One region of the Kluyvera sp. 142486 genome, then DNA from elsewhere that is predicted to be linked to it. Evidence: riboswitches for the same ligand, from Rfam matches in the RefSeq annotation. Region 1 holds a riboswitch; the other holds the start of a gene.
What was found. Region 1 has a riboswitch for thiamine pyrophosphate ahead of thiB (thiamine ABC transporter substrate binding subunit). Riboswitches for the same ligand answer to the same signal wherever they lie in the genome.
Positions count from the first base shown of each region.

Region 2: another riboswitch for thiamine pyrophosphate. It lies ahead of thiM (hydroxyethylthiazole kinase); the one in region 1 lies ahead of thiB (thiamine ABC transporter substrate binding subunit).

Region 1 covers NZ_JBKHUI010000009.1:139,365-147,168, forward strand. Annotated here, with positions in the region: gene leuC (3-isopropylmalate dehydratase large subunit) at 1-433, shown strand, start outside; gene leuD (3-isopropylmalate dehydratase small subunit) at 446-1,051, shown strand; gene ACLGE8_RS12035 (sugar efflux transporter) at 1,197-2,375, opposite strand; gene sgrT (glucose uptake inhibitor SgrT) at 2,459-2,596, opposite strand; gene sgrR (HTH-type transcriptional regulator SgrR) at 2,695-4,350, shown strand; TPP riboswitch at 4,386-4,486, shown strand; gene thiB (thiamine ABC transporter substrate binding subunit) at 4,517-5,500, shown strand; gene thiP (thiamine/thiamine pyrophosphate ABC transporter permease ThiP) at 5,476-7,086, shown strand; gene thiQ (thiamine ABC transporter ATP-binding protein ThiQ) at 7,070-7,768, shown strand.
Region 2 covers NZ_JBKHUI010000005.1:72,964-80,767, reverse strand. Annotated here, with positions in the region: gene ACLGE8_RS07670 (amidohydrolase) at 1-1,282, shown strand, start outside; gene ACLGE8_RS07665 (diguanylate cyclase domain-containing protein) at 1,575-2,927, shown strand; gene ACLGE8_RS07660 (hypothetical protein) at 3,037-4,215, opposite strand; TPP riboswitch at 4,551-4,647, shown strand; gene thiM (hydroxyethylthiazole kinase) at 4,682-5,467, shown strand; gene thiD (bifunctional hydroxymethylpyrimidine kinase/phosphomethylpyrimidine kinase) at 5,464-6,264, shown strand; gene fbaB (class I fructose-bisphosphate aldolase) at 6,410-7,462, shown strand.

The sequences.
Region 1 (7,804 bases):
GGCCTATATGGGCCTGAAGCCAGGCATTCCGCTGACCGACGTTGCTATTGATAAAGTGTTTATCGGCTCCTGCACCAACTCGCGTATTGAAGATTTACGCGCGGCAGCGGAAATAGCTAAAGGCCGTAAAGTCGCCCCAGGCGTACAGGCTCTGGTTGTGCCTGGCTCCGGCCCGGTGAAAGCGCAGGCGGAAGCGGAAGGTCTGGATAAGATCTTTATCGAAGCGGGCTTTGAATGGCGTCTGCCGGGCTGCTCCATGTGTCTGGCAATGAACAACGACCGCCTGAACCCGGGTGAGCGCTGCGCCTCTACCAGCAACCGTAACTTTGAAGGCCGTCAGGGCCGCGGTGGCCGTACCCATCTGGTCAGCCCGGCAATGGCCGCAGCGGCCGCGGTAACCGGCCATTTCGCCGACATTCGTAGCTTGAAATAAGGAAACACCATCATGGCTGAGAAATTTACCCAACATACGGGACTGGTGGTGCCGCTGGATGCCGCGAACGTCGATACCGATGCCATCATTCCAAAGCAGTTTTTGCAGAAAGTGACCCGCACCGGCTTTGGCGCGCACCTGTTTAACGACTGGCGCTTCCTCGACGACAAAGGCGAGCAGCCGAACCCAGAGTTCGTACTGAACTTCCCTGAGTTCAAAGGCGCTTCCATTTTGCTGGCGCGCGAAAACTTCGGCTGCGGTTCGTCACGCGAACACGCACCGTGGGCGTTGACCGACTACGGTTTTAAAGTGGTGATTGCCCCAAGCTTCGCCGATATCTTTTACGGCAACAGCTTTAACAACCAGCTGCTGCCGGTCACCCTGAGCGATGCGCAGGTCGACGAAATGTTTGAATTGGTGAAAGCCAACCCGGGCATTACGTTTGAAGTGGATCTGGAAGCACAGGTGGTGAAGGCGGGGGAGAAATCCTACAGCTTTAAAATTGACGACTTCCGTCGCCACTGCATGCTGAACGGGCTGGATAGTATTGGCCTGACGCTGCAGCATGAAGACGCTATTTCTGCTTACGAAAACAAGCAGCCGGCGTTTATGCAGTAACCCGTCACATCGCTGCCTCCCCGGAGGCGGCGCGTTCGCGCCCTGTCCGGGCTACAAACGCGTGCCAATTGTAGGCCGGATAAGGCGTTTACGCCGCCATCCGGCGTAGCCCGGCCGAGCGCATCGACGCCGGGACTGCACCACACTAAACGTCCTTCACCCGCCCGGTCATCACCAGCGTCACCACTGAAATCCCAGCAATCACCCAGTACACCGAGAAGTGGCCAAAGCTCTGCGCCAGCGCACCCTGAATAATCCCCGCCAGAATCACCCCGGTTGAAATGCTGTTGGTAAACAGCGTGGTTGCGGCCCCCGCACGACCCGGCATCAGGTCCTGGAACCACAGCATACCAATCCCGGCGACAATACCGATAAACACCGCGTTGAACAGCTGGAGCACCAGCAGCGATGTGTGGCTGTGGAAGAAAATCAATCCGACGTAGAACAGCACTCCGGCGGCCACCGCCGTTACCATCATCCGCCGCTTACCAAAGCGCTTCACATAGTAACCCGCGAGGATCATCGCCGGAATTTCCAGCCCCGCCGCCGTGCCCATCAGGATCCCCGCCAGGCTATCCGGCAGGCCGAGATCGCTGCTGATCCACAACGGCATGTCGATGATATACATGGTGTTGCAGGTCCACATCAGCGTGGAAGCGATAAACAGCATCCGCACGTTGCTATCTTTCCAGCCGCTAATCTGGTTCTGTACCACGTCGGTGGGCTGTTCGACCCTCGCCACCGACGGTAGCGTCAGGGCGATCAGCGCCAGGCTGATGACGAAAATGGCGGCAGCAATGGAAAACATGGCGGTAAAGCCATAGTTGAGCGCCAGCATAAAGGCCAGCGGCGGGCCAATCACCCACGCCAGCGACAGTTGCGCACGCATTACCGAACTGAACATCACCACTTCGCGCGCCGAGCTATCGGCATATTCGCGCGCCAGCGCGAACAGCTGCGGCATAGCGGCGTTGGCGATCGAGGCCAGCAGCACACCGCAGGTAATCAGCGTCAGGTAGTGGCGGTTGAAGGCGAAGAGCAGCGCGTTACCCACCGCCATCAGGCAGCAGAACATGATCAGCTTACGGCGATCGCCCCGGTTATCGGATCGTTTTGCCAGCCCGAGGCTGACGACTATCCCGGCGATGGCGTTGACGGTGTAGAACAGCCCTACCCAAAACGGCTGTGCCCCGACCTCACGACTAAGAAACAGGCTCAGCGTCGGTGCCTGCAAAGCGCCCGCTATCCCCATCATAAATGCCACCAGCATAAAGGCGGCATACACACCGTTGAGACGTCGTCCCATCGTCATTAACCAGAGCATCAGAAATCCTTTCGCAAAAGAATAAAAAAAAGCCAGCAGATGATACCTGCTGGCAAATACTCAGTCACACATGATTAGGCGAATTAATACTCAGAGGTCGGGTTCGTAACTTCCCACTGCATCAGATAGTTCAGCACTTCAAGCCGCTGTGCAGTCGCCTGACGGGCCAGCCAGGAAACATTTTTGGTGGCAGAGAAATAACGCCGGTAGAACTGATACATGGTGACCTCCTCATTTCCCCTTCGCTTCATCGAAATCAATTATTGGCTTAATATAGGGATTAATAAATTGCTGAGTTTTTATCAGGAGTTCCCCTTTTATGCCTTCAGGTCGATTACAGCAGCAGTTCATCCGTTTGTGGCAGTGCTGTGAGGGAAAATCACAGGAAACCACGCTCAACGCACTGGCCGAGCTGCTGAGCTGCTCCCGCCGCCATATGCGCACGCTGTTAAACACCATGGAGGCGCGCGGATGGTTGACCTGGGAGGCGGAAGCCGGGCGCGGTAAGCGCTCTAAGCTGACTTTCCTCTATACCGGGCTGGCGCTTCAGCAGCAGCGCGCGGAAGACCTGCTTGAGCAGGATAGGATCGATCAACTGGTGCAACTGGTCGGTGACAAGGCTGCGGTGCGTCAGATGCTGGTGTCACATCTGGGCCGCAGCTTCCGTCAGGGGCGACATATTCTGCGGGTGCTTTACTACCGTCCTATGCGTAATTTGCTGCCGGGAACAGCGCTCCGGCGCTCGGAAACCCATATTGCGCGGCAAATCTTCAGCGCGCTGACCCGGGTAAATGAGGTAAATGGGGAACTAGAAGCGGATATTGCGCATCATTGGCAGGCCATATCCCCATTACACTGGCGTTTTTACTTGCGTCCCGGCATTCATTTTCATCACGGCCGCGAACTGGAGATGGACGACGTTATCAGTTCACTGCATCGCAGCATGACGCTGTCGCTCTTTTCCAACATCACGCGCATTCATTCCCCTACCGCCTGGACGCTCGATGTCCATCTGAGCGAGCCCGACCGCTGGCTGCCATGGCTGCTGGGCCAGGTATCAGCGATGATTCTGCCGCGTGAGTGGCAATCGCTCAGCGATTTCTCGCGCATGCCGGTGGGTACCGGGCCGTATGCCGTCGCCCGCAACAATCAAAACCAGCTGAAGATTCATGCGTTTGATGACTATTTCGGTTTCCGGGCGCTGATTGACGAGGTGAACGTTTGGGTGCTGCCGGAAATCAGCGACGAGCCGAACGGCGGCCTGACGCTTCAGGGTACCACCCAGAGCGAAAAAGCGGTGGAAAGCCGCCTCGAAGAGGGCTGCTACTATCTGCTGTTTGACGCGCGCAGTTCACGCGGCAACAACCCGGCGGTACGTCAGTGGCTGAGCCACATTTTCCACCCGAACAACCTGCTGTATCACGCGGGCGAGCAGCACCAGAGCCACTGGTTCCCGGCCTACGGCCTGCTGCCCCGATGGCACCATGCCCGCAGCCACGCCTGCGAGAAACCGGCAGGTCTTGAGTCGGTCACCCTCACCTACTACCGCGATCACGTTGAACACCGGACGATCGGTCAGATCATGGAAGCGCTGCTGGCGGCCCATCAGGTCAAACTGGTTATTCAGGAAGTGGATTACGACGAGTGGCATCGCGGGGAAGTGGTCAGCGATATTTGGCTGAACAGCGCCAACTTTACGCTACCGCTCGACTTCTCGATCTTTGCCTACCTTTATGAAGTGCCGCTGATCCGCCACTGTATTCCCATCGACTGGGAGCAGGACGCGCAGCGCTGGCGCATAGGAGAACTTTCACTGCCCGACTGGTGCCAAAGTCTGCTGGCAAATCAGTCCATTGTACCGCTGATCCACCACTGGCTGATGCTACAAGGCCAGCGCAGTATGCGCGGCGTTCGCATGAACACCCTGGGCTGGTTCGACTTTAAATCGGCCTGGTTTGCACCGCCGGATCCTTAAGGCTTTTGATTTATTCACGTAATCATTACAATGTGCCGTTCTCAACGGGGTGCTGCGCCGAGTGCGCGAGCTGAGAAAATACCCGTCGAACCTGATCCGGATAATCCCGGCGAAGGGATTTGAGGCTAACTCAAAATCCTTTGCCACCATTTTATAAAGGTGCAAAGTGCTCAAAAAATTACTCCCCCTGCTGGTGCTGGTTGCCGCTCCGGCCCTCGCCAAACCTGTACTGACTGTCTACACCTATGATTCCTTTGCCGCCGACTGGGGCCCTGGCCCGGCGGTGAAAAAAGCGTTTGAAGCCGACTGCAATTGCGAGCTGAAGTACGTGGCGCTGGAAGACGGCGTTTCGCTGCTCAACCGTCTGCGCATGGAAGGCAAAAACAGCAAAGCCGACGTGGTGCTGGGGCTGGATAACAACCTGCTGCAGGCAGCAACCGACACCAAGCTGTTTGCTAAAAGCAACGTTCCCGCCACCGCCGTTACCGTACCGGGCGGCTGGAACAACGACACCTTCGTGCCGTTCGACTACGGTTACTTCGCCTTCGTCTACGATAAAAACAAGCTGAAGAACCCGCCGAAAAGCCTGAAGGAACTGGTTGAGAGCGACCAGAAATGGCGCGTAATTTATGAAGACCCACGCACCAGCACGCCGGGCCTTGGCCTGCTGCTGTGGATGCAAAAACTCTACGGTGACAAAGCCCCGGAAGCCTGGCAGAAACTGGCGGCGAAAACGGTCACCGTCACCAAAGGCTGGAGTGAAGCCTACGGTCTGTTCCTGAAAGGGGAAAGCGACCTGGTGCTGAGCTACACCACCTCTCCGGCGTACCACATTATCGACGAAAAGAAGGACAACTACGCGGCGGCGAACTTTAGCGAAGGCCACTATCTGCAGGTGGAAGTGGCAGCGAAAACCGCAGCCAGCAAACAGCAGAAACTGGCTGACGAGTTCCTGAAGTTTATGGTCTCTCCGGCCTTCCAGAACACCATTCCAACCGGCAACTGGATGTATCCGGTGACCAACGTCACGCTGCCAGAAGGCTTTAATGGCCTGGTGAAACCGCAAACTGCGCTGGAATTCACCCCGCAGCAGGTGGCCTCCGAACGTCAAAACTGGATTAACGCATGGCTTCGCGCAGCCAGCCGCTAATCCCTCGCTGGCTGTATCCAGGGCTGACGGCAACCACGCTGATGGTTGCCGTCGCGCTGGCGGCGTTTCTGGCGCTGTGGCTAAACGCGCCGGAAACGTCGTGGTCAACGCTGCTCGGCGATAGCTATCTGTGGCACGTGGTGCGTTTCTCCTTCTGGCAGGCGTTCCTGTCGGCGCTGCTGTCGGTCGTCCCCGCGATTTTCCTTGCCCGGGCGCTTTACCGACGGCGTTTCCCAGGCCGCACGCTGCTGCTGCGGTTGTGCGCGATGACGCTGATTCTCCCGGTGCTGGTCGCCGTCTTCGGCATTCTGAGCGTATACGGTCGCCAGGGCTGGCTGGCCCAGCTTTTTGCCTGGCTTGGCTGGCAGTGGAGCTTCTCGCCCTACGGCCTGCAGGGCATTTTGCTGGCGCACGTCTTCTTTAATATGCCAATGGCGACCCGTCTGCTATTACAGGCGCTGGAGCAGATCCCCGGCGAGCAGCGCCAGCTTGCTGCTCAACTGGGAATGCGCGGCTCCCCGTTCTTCCGTCTGGTGGAGTGGCCGTGGATGCGTCGGCAGATCCTGCCCATCGCCACCCTGATTTTCATGCTCTGCTTCGCCAGCTTTGCCACCGTGCTTTCACTCGGCGGCGGGCCTTCCGCGACGACCATCGAGCTGGCTATCTACCAGTCGCTGAATTTTGATTATGATCCGGCACGCGCAGCGATGCTGGCGCTGATTCAGATGGGGTGTTGTCTGATGCTGGTGCTATTAAGCCAACGATTAAGCCGGGCGATTGCCGTCGGCAACAGCCACGTTCACGGCTGGCGCGACCCGGATGACCGCTGGCACAGCCGGGTAACCGACACACTGTTGATTCTCCTCACCCTGCTGCTGCTGCTGCCCCCGCTGCTGGCGGTGGTGGTTGACGGCATCAACCCATCCATGTTCCAGGTCTTTACCCAGCCGGTACTTTGGCAAGCGCTGGGCACCTCGTTACGCATCGCCATTGCCGCCGGAGTTATCTGCGTGGCGCTAACCATGATGCTGCTGTGGAGCAGCCGCGAGCTGCGCGCCCGCAACCAGCCGCTGGCCGGGCAGGCAATCGAGCTGAGCGGTATGCTGATCCTCGCCATGCCGGGTATCGTACTGGCGACCGGCTTCTTTCTGCTACTCAACAATACCGTCGGTCTACCCGACTCCGCCGACGGCATTGTGATTTTCACCAACGCCCTGATGGCGGTACCTTATGCCCTCAAGGTGCTGGAAACGCCGATGCGCGATATTACCGCCCGTTACAGCATTCTGTGCGAATCGCTGGGGCTTTCTGGTTTTAATCGCCTGAAGGTGGTTGAACTGCGCGCCCTGAAACGCCCACTGGCGCAGGCGCTGGCCTTTGCCTGCGTGCTGTCGATTGGTGATTTCGGCGTGGTGGCGCTGTTCGGCAATGAGAATTTCCGTACGCTGCCGTTTTATCTCTACCAGCAAATCGGCGCCTACCGCAGCCAGGATGGCGCGGTCACCGCGTTGATTTTGCTGCTGCTCTGCTTCCTGCTGTTCACCGTTATTGAAAAGTTACCCGGACGCCATGCTAAAACTGAATGATGTCACCTGGCTTTACCAGCACCTGCCGATGCGCTTTAGCACCTCGATTGCTCAGGGCGAAAAAGTGGCTATTCTCGGCCCCAGCGGCGCGGGGAAATCGACGCTGCTGAACCTGATTGCCGGCTTTCTGACGCCCGCCAGCGGCACATTGATGCTTGAAGGCCGGGTGCATACCCATACGCCACCGTCGCAGCGCCCGGTGTCGATGTTATTTCAGGAAAACAATCTCTTCAGCCATCTGACCGTACGCCAGAACATAGGGCTGGGCATGAGTCCACGCCTGGCGCTCACCGCTGAGCAACAGCGAAAATTACAGGTGATTGCCGGGCAGATGGGCATTGAGTCGATGCTGGACAGGCTGCCAGGAGAACTCTCCGGCGGGCAACGCCAACGCGCCGCGTTGGCGCGTTGTCTGGTACGCGAGCAGCCGATTTTACTGCTGGATGAACCCTTTTCAGCGCTCGACCCGGCGCTGCGTCAGGAGATGCTACAGCTGGTTGATGAAGTGTGTCAGCGGCAAAACTTAACGTTGCTGATGGTTTCACACAGCGTCGAGGATGCGGCAAGGATTGCGCCGCGCGCGATGGTGGTCGCGGAAGGGCGTATCGCCTGGGATGGCGACACGCAGGCGTTATTGAGCGGGAAAGCCAGCGCGTCTGCGCTGCTGGGGATTCGGGCGTGATGTTCTGCCGGATGGCGGCTGCGCCTTATCCGGCAC
Region 2 (7,804 bases), on a different contig from region 1:
GTATAAAAATATACCCGTGGTATTAGCAGGTTCGGATGCGCATACCGGTTGGGCTAATCAGGCGATGCTACGACAGGCTAATTTGACCGATGAGGGGCTGGGTAAAGCCGACCCAGGAGTTAAAGCCGGAACTGGATTAACCGCCGACGGAAAAATTAACGGATTTGTCGCGGAGGGCGCATGGGACTATGTGCTCAATGCTATTCCACCTGTTGATGATAATAAAATTGCTCAGGGCATTCTCGCGGGAACCAAAGAGATGAACAGCGTGGGAATCACTGCGTGGATGGACCCCATCAGCAACGTCCGCCCGCTGGCACCGGTGTTTAATGCCCATCCCGGCCTGCACGACGAAGGCTTACTGCCGGCCTACACCACGCTTGCTGCTGAAGGTAAGCTGAATGCCCACGTGACCGGTCTGGCGCTGGTGAATATCCACTCCACGCCAGCGGCAATTGATAACGTGGTGGCGCTGAGAGCGAAGTTTTCCCACACGCCGGATGTGCGCCTCGCAGGGATAAAGATTTTTCAGGATGGGGTGATCGAATATCCGGCTCAGACGGCAAAGCTCAGCGAGGCCTATCTTAATCGGCCGGGCTACAACGGCGATAACACCCTGGATAAAGCTCAATTCTGCCAACTCATTGCCAAAGCGGATGCGGCGCATCTGATTGCCCATTTCCATGCCATCGGTGACCGGGCCGTCTCTGAAGCGCTGGACGGCATTAGCTGCGCACGTCAACAAAACGGCGATAGCGGCGTCATGCACAGCATTACTCATCTGGAAGTGGTCAGCCCGCAAAGCCTGCCTCGCTTCCAGCAGTTGAACGTGGCGGCATCCATGCAGCTATTGTGGGCCGGTAAGGATGCAGCCTCGACCACGCTGATTGATGGTAAAGTGCCGGCGCCGTTGTTGAAAAACCTCTACCCGGCGGGGGAATTATACCGCCATCACGCGCTGATTGCCGGCGCCAGCGACTGGCCGGTTTCCAGCCCGAACCCGATGCTGGCGATTTACACGGCGGTGACGCGCTTGGGCGAGTTGGGAGAGCTGCCGCCTGCCCGCGAAAAAATGCATCGCGAGGCGATGTTGCAGGCTTACACCCTGAACGCTGCCAAAACGATCGGGCGGGATAAAGAGATTGGTTCAATTGAACCGGGGAAAAGCGCTGACTTTGTGTTGTTTGACCGTAATCTGGAAACGGTAAGTATCGATAAATTGCAGGGTGCCAAAGTGTTGTGGACCATGTTTGAAGGGAAACAGGTTTATCAGGCGCAATAAAATAAATAATTAACCACCGTTATTATATGGCCTTCGAAAGGCGGCTCTATATTAAAATATAGGCCGTCTTTACCCTCATAAAAAGCAACGTTACTACCTTACAAACGCTCAATTCAGCCCTGGCGGCATTATATCTCCGATACCTTAGTGCTTTTTTAGAATCGTCACGTGGCGTTTTCTGATTGTATAGTAAACTGCGGCTGTACTATATTTAACCTTTGCTATAGTGCTTATGGGCGACGGTTCTCAAGAGTAGTCGCACTCATTCCTATATTCAGGCCTGACTTTCTCTATGGAATCGAATTCTCACGCACCGTTGAGCAGTTTTATCGATCTCATGATGGACGCGGTTTTTGCCGTTGACGCCCACGCCAATATCGTTTTTGCCAGTGCGTCCTGCGAGCGTATTTTTGGCTATACGCCGAAAGAACTGATTGGCGGAAACATGTTCGAGATGATGTTGCCGGAAGACCGGGAATTAACCCGGAATTCGATAGTTGAGGTGATGTCGGGTAACCCACAATTTCATTTCGAAAACCGTTATGTCCACAAAAATGGGCAGGTGCTGAATATCATGTGGTCGGCGCGCTGGTCGCCGGCCGATCAATTACGTATCGGCGTGGCCCGCGATATCACCGAGCGTAAACGTTCAGAATTGCTGCAGTCGGTGCTTTATGCCATTTCTGAAGCGGCGCATACCGCAGAAGATCTGCTCAAGCTATTCCAGCGTATTCATGAGATAGTCGGTACGCTGCTACCGGCCGATAATTTTTCGGTGACGCTCTATGATGAAAAAACGTCCCAGTTGAGCTTTCCGTACCATATTGATGAGTTTCAGCAGACCCCCGAGCCGTTCACTCTGATCCCCGAGACGTTTTATGCGGAAGTTATCCATACCGGCCAGCCTCTGCTGCTCACGCCTGAGACGATGGCGGGGCGCATCGAGGAACTACGCAGCTCATTTGGCCCTAATCCATTCTGTTGGCTGGGTGTTCCGCTAAAGTCGCATAAAGGCACTATTGGCGTGTTGGTGCTGAAAAGCTATCCGGGCGGCGTGTGCTACAACGAACAGGATCAGGAACTGCTGCAGTTTGTGTCGACGCAAATAGCAACGGTGATTGAACGCCAGCAGATGCAGGCCCGATTGCAGCATATGGCACAGTATGATCAACTTACCGACCTGCCAAACCGCAGTCTGTTGTACGATCGCCTGAAAACAACGCTGGCGACGGTACGTCGCGAAGATGGGCAAGTGGCGCTGCTGTTTATCGATCTCGACAAATTTAAGCAGGTTAACGATACGCTGGGCCACGGCATGGGCGATCTTCTGCTGCAAGAGACCGCTGTACGTCTAAAGCGGTGTATACGTGAATCGGATACCGTCGCGCGCATCGGCGGCGATGAGTTTGTGGTGTTGATTCAGGGAGCGTTGTCGCCTGAATATGCGGCGCGGGTTGCTAAAAAAATTGATGACGCCTTCAACACGCCTTTCAGCCTGCAGGGCCATATGTTGACTATCGAACCCAGCATTGGGATTGCCTGTTATCCTGAGCATGGCAGAGATGAGCGCCAGCTTCTCGACTATGCCGACAAAGCGATGTATTTAGCGAAACAGGGGAAAACGCAGCGGTTTAATCATCATTAATCCATTGAAACCAATCTATTATGGATGTTCTTCATTGTACTTCGACTGGCATACCTCCGTGTATTAATCAACGAGGTGTCATCGCTGAAGTAACGGAATGGTTCATTGGCTAATTTATTTTGAAAACGGCATTGCCACGGAAAGAATAAATAATATTATTGGCATTGCGATCGTTGATGAAAAGACTAATGCCTTTGGCGATGATGTATTTGTTACTGTCATCTTTAATATATTTCATTTCACCATTTTCATTAATACTGTCGTAAGTGTATTTCTTAACCTCACCATAATTATTAACGTCGTTGAAAAACATAAAGTTCTTACAGATCGCCAGACTAATTAATTTGCCATCATAAGATGTCATGTAGACATCACAACCGTTGTTGATGGCTTTATTCAAGTCTTGTTTAACCTGGTTGGGGAGAAATCTTGCAGCAATACCGGGAGGTGTATTATCGGTTAAAAACTCTTTACCGTTGATAGAGAATTTATAATCGTTATCAGCATAGAAAGTGCTTCCACCCGGCTTGTTGAACTCTTCACCTGTATTATCTTTAATCGTACCATCGCTATATTGAGTGATGACAAGAGGAATCATCGCCCCTTTGCTATTAATAGCGCCGTAAGACAATGTCCAGGTTTTAACTGCGGTAGGAAGTACTACAGGGGCCTGCTTAGCTAAATTATCAATAACGGCCTCGCTCTCATCATTAGACTCGCTAGAATGATTTACAGGAACCGTAGCAGGCGCTGTGGTTGGTACAGGTCGATCTACATACACGGTTTTAGTGCCGCTGTTGCTCATCCCGATAAAGAATGCTACTACCCCCCCGATAGTCATCCAGGTCGCTAAATTTTTGAGGGTGTATTTTTTATAATGTAACTCCCTACGCAAGCGTACGATTTCGTTAGTCTGGTTACTCATCTGATCGTAAGCATTTTCTAATTCCGCTTTTACCTGATGTAATTCAGCAGAAGCTGAGCCAGAAGATGTCGCTATCTCTAACTCTGTCTTGAGTTGTTTAGCTCGTTGAAGGAGTTGATTATATTTTTCTACTAACTCGGTTTCACGTTGGCTAGAATTATGAGAGGGGGCCGCGCCTTCATAGATTTCAACATTAAATAGCTGTTCATAGGTTATACCTTCACCCTCCATTTTCTTTTTTGCCATACGGAAAGAGGTAGTCGCTTCTTCCATATTTGCATTCCTGAAAGCCAGGGCGAGCATTTTGGTAATTTTATTGATAGCACTTGCTGTAGCCATGATAAAACGTGGAACCCCCTCCATGTGTAGTCCTGCCATTAGAAGCAGAGTCACACAATGATTGTGTAATGGTTTCCCTTACAGGATAAGGTTGCTTGCTAGGGTATGAAGTATCTTAGGAAAGTTAATAGCTTTCTTCCAATCTTTTCCTATCACTTCGAAATAAAAACTTTCGTGTAGTTAAAAAAATTAAAAAGCCTCTAAAGAGGAAGATAAAAGTCTATAAATGTCATGCAAGTGCCTATTACATGATTACGCTATTCGAGATGTGATTAATCGAAATTTCTTGCGCCTCATCCATGCCCCCGGTTACACTAAGTAACTACAACTTTGTTGTTTATAAATTATTGTTTTATAACCAATTTGACTCGGGGTGCCCTTCCTTGTGAAGGCTGAGAAAAACCCGTACCACCTGATCTGGATAATGCCAGCGTAGGGAAGTCAGAGACCGTCTGGTCATTGCTTCTTCGCGTTTTGGCAGGAGCAAACCATGCAAGCCGACCTGCTAAGTCCCGCGCAATTTGCGCACACCGTACACCTTCTGCAGCAACATTCTCCCCTTGTTCACTGTATGACTAACGATGTCGTCCAGACCTTTACCGCCAACGTGCTGCTGGCGCTCGGCGCATCGCCAGCAATGGTTATTGATCCCGGTGAAGCCGCGCAGTTCTCGGCCATTGCCAGCGCATTATTGATTAACGTCGGCACCTTAACCCAGCCTCGTGCGCAGGCGATGCGGGCGGCGGTGGAGAGCGCGAACCGGGCGAGAACGCCGTGGGTGCTCGATCCAGTGGCGGTAGGCGCGTTGACGCTGCGCAGTGATTTCTGCCGCGAACTGGTGCAGATGAGCCCGGCGGCAATTCGTGGCAATGCCTCAGAAATAATGGCGCTGGCGGGCGAAAGCCAGGGTGGGCGCGGTGTGGATACCACAGATACCGCTGTGGCGGCGCTGCCGGCGGCGCAGAAACTGGCGCGCCAAAGCGGGGCGATTGTTGCGGTGACCGGCGAGGTTGATTATGTCACCGACGGTGAACGAACGCTGGCGGTGAACGGTGGTTCCCCATTGATGACTCGTGTGGTCGGCACCGGTTGCGCGCTCTCGGCCGTCGTGGCAGCGAGCTGTGCTTTACCTGGCGACCGCTTGCTGAACGTCGCGGGGGCCTGCGCGGTGATGAAGCGGGCGGGGCAGATTGCTGCGCAGGGACGAGGGCCGGGCAGCTTTGTTCCCGCGTTTCTCGATGCCTTGTACGTGATGCACGGGGAGGTCGCGGTATGAAACGTATTAATGCACTGACGATTGCCGGAACCGATCCTAGCGGCGGCGCGGGTATTCAGGCCGACCTGAAAACCTTCTCGGCGCTTGGCGCCTACGGCTGTTCTGTCATCACCGCGCTGGTGGCGCAGAACACCCGTGGCGTGCAGTCGGTTTATCGTATTGAACCTGACTTTGTCGCCGCGCAACTCGACTCCGTGTTCAGCGATGTGCGCATCGACACCACCAAAATTGGCATGCTGGCGGAGACGGATATCGTTGAGGCCGTGGCCGAGCGCCTGCAACGCTATCATATCCAGAACGTGGTGCTGGATACGGTGATGCTGGCTAAAAGCGGTGACCCGCTGCTTTCCCCATCCGCCGTTGAGACGCTGCGCCAGCGCCTGCTACCGCAGGTCTCTCTGATCACGCCAAACCTGCCGGAGGCCGCGGCGCTGCTTGATACGCCGCATGCTCGTAACGAGCGTGAAATGCTGGAGCAGGGACGAGCGCTGCGAGCGCTCGGCTGCGAAGCGGTGCTGATGAAAGGCGGCCATCTTGATGATGCTGAAAGCCCCGATTGGCTGTTTACCGCCGAGGGAGAAATGCGTTTCACCGCCCCGCGCGTGGTGACCAAAAATACCCACGGCACGGGCTGTACGCTGTCGGCGGCGCTGGCGGCATTGAGGCCGCGCCACGCAAGCTGGCAGGAGACGGTTCCTGTCGCCAAAGCCTGGCTGTCGCAGGCGCTGGCGCAGGCCGATACCTTACAGGTAGGCGAAGGTATTGGGCCGGTGCACCATTTCCACGAGTGGTGGTAACTGTCCGGCCAGCGTGCCAGTTGGTTGTGCTTAAAATCTGCTAAAAGTTGGACATTCCACACTCCCGGTACCAGGCTTATCCTGCTCAAAAGTGTTGAGCAGGATATCCAGCCGACATGATGTCGGCGCTTACGGGAGCATAGCTATGACTGATATTGCGCAGTTGCTTGGCAAAGACGCCGACAGCCTTTTACAGCATCGTTGTATGACCATTCCAGCCGACCAACTCTATCTGCCCGGCCACGACTACGTTGACCGGGTAATGGTGGATAACAACCGTCCGCCTGCCGTACTGCGAAATATGCAGACCCTCTACAATACCGGGCGTCTGGCGGGTACGGGCTATCTATCGATTCTGCCGGTTGACCAGGGCGTTGAGCATTCGGCCGGGGCCTCGTTTGCCGCCAACCCGCTCTATTTTGACCCGAAAAACATTGTTGAACTGGCGATTGAAGCGGGCTGTAACTGCGTGGCTTCCACCTATGGCGTGCTGGCCTCGGTCTCTCGCCGCTACGCGCACCGCATCCCGTTCCTCGTCAAACTGAACCACAACGAAACCTTAAGCTACCCGAACACCTTCGATCAGACGCTGTATGCCAGCGTTGAGCAGGCGTTCAATATGGGCGCGGTAGCGGTGGGGGCGACCATCTATTTTGGCTCGGAAGAGTCTCGTCGTCAGATTGAGGAGATCTCTGCCGCTTTTGAGCGCGCCCATGAGTTGGGGCTGGTCACCGTGCTGTGGGCCTATCTGCGTAACCCGGCGTTTAAAAAAGATGGCGTGGATTACCACGTTTCCGCTGACTTGACCGGGCAGGCCAACCATCTGGCCGCCACCATCGGCGCCGATATCGTGAAGCAGAAAATGGCCGAGAACAACGGCGGCTATAAAGCGGTGAACTTCGGCTATACCGACGAACGTGTCTATAGCAAACTGACCAGCGATAATCCAATCGACCTGGTGCGCTACCAGCTGGCGAACTGCTATATGGGCCGTGCCGGGTTGATTAACTCCGGCGGCGCGGCGGGCGGTGAAACCGATCTTACGGACGCGGTGCGTACGGCGGTTATCAACAAACGCGCGGGCGGTATGGGTCTGATTCTTGGCCGTAAAGCCTTCAAAAAATCGATGGCCGATGGCGTGCAGTTGATCAACGCCGTTCAGGATGTCTACCTCGACAATAAGGTCACCATCGCCTGATGCCGGAAACGTGAATGCAGGAGACCGTTTTCAGACCAAAAGCGTACAGTTCAGGCTGTACGCTTTTTTTATGCGTTAACCGTCTGTGGGTAAATCGATAAGCGGGAAAGCGTATTTTTATATGAATTATTGAATTTTTATTATTTTTTGTATTTATATCCACGTTGAATTTGGTTAATAATCTATAATATTTATTATATTGGTAATAAATATGTTGACTGTGCATTACTTTTGCGTACGAGATTGTTGAGGAATGCACGATTGACTGTTATTTTACTGCTTTAGGTTAGCGGAGGCGTTAAACCAATAGAGTTAAATTATTGTTGTCGATAATTCATTTTA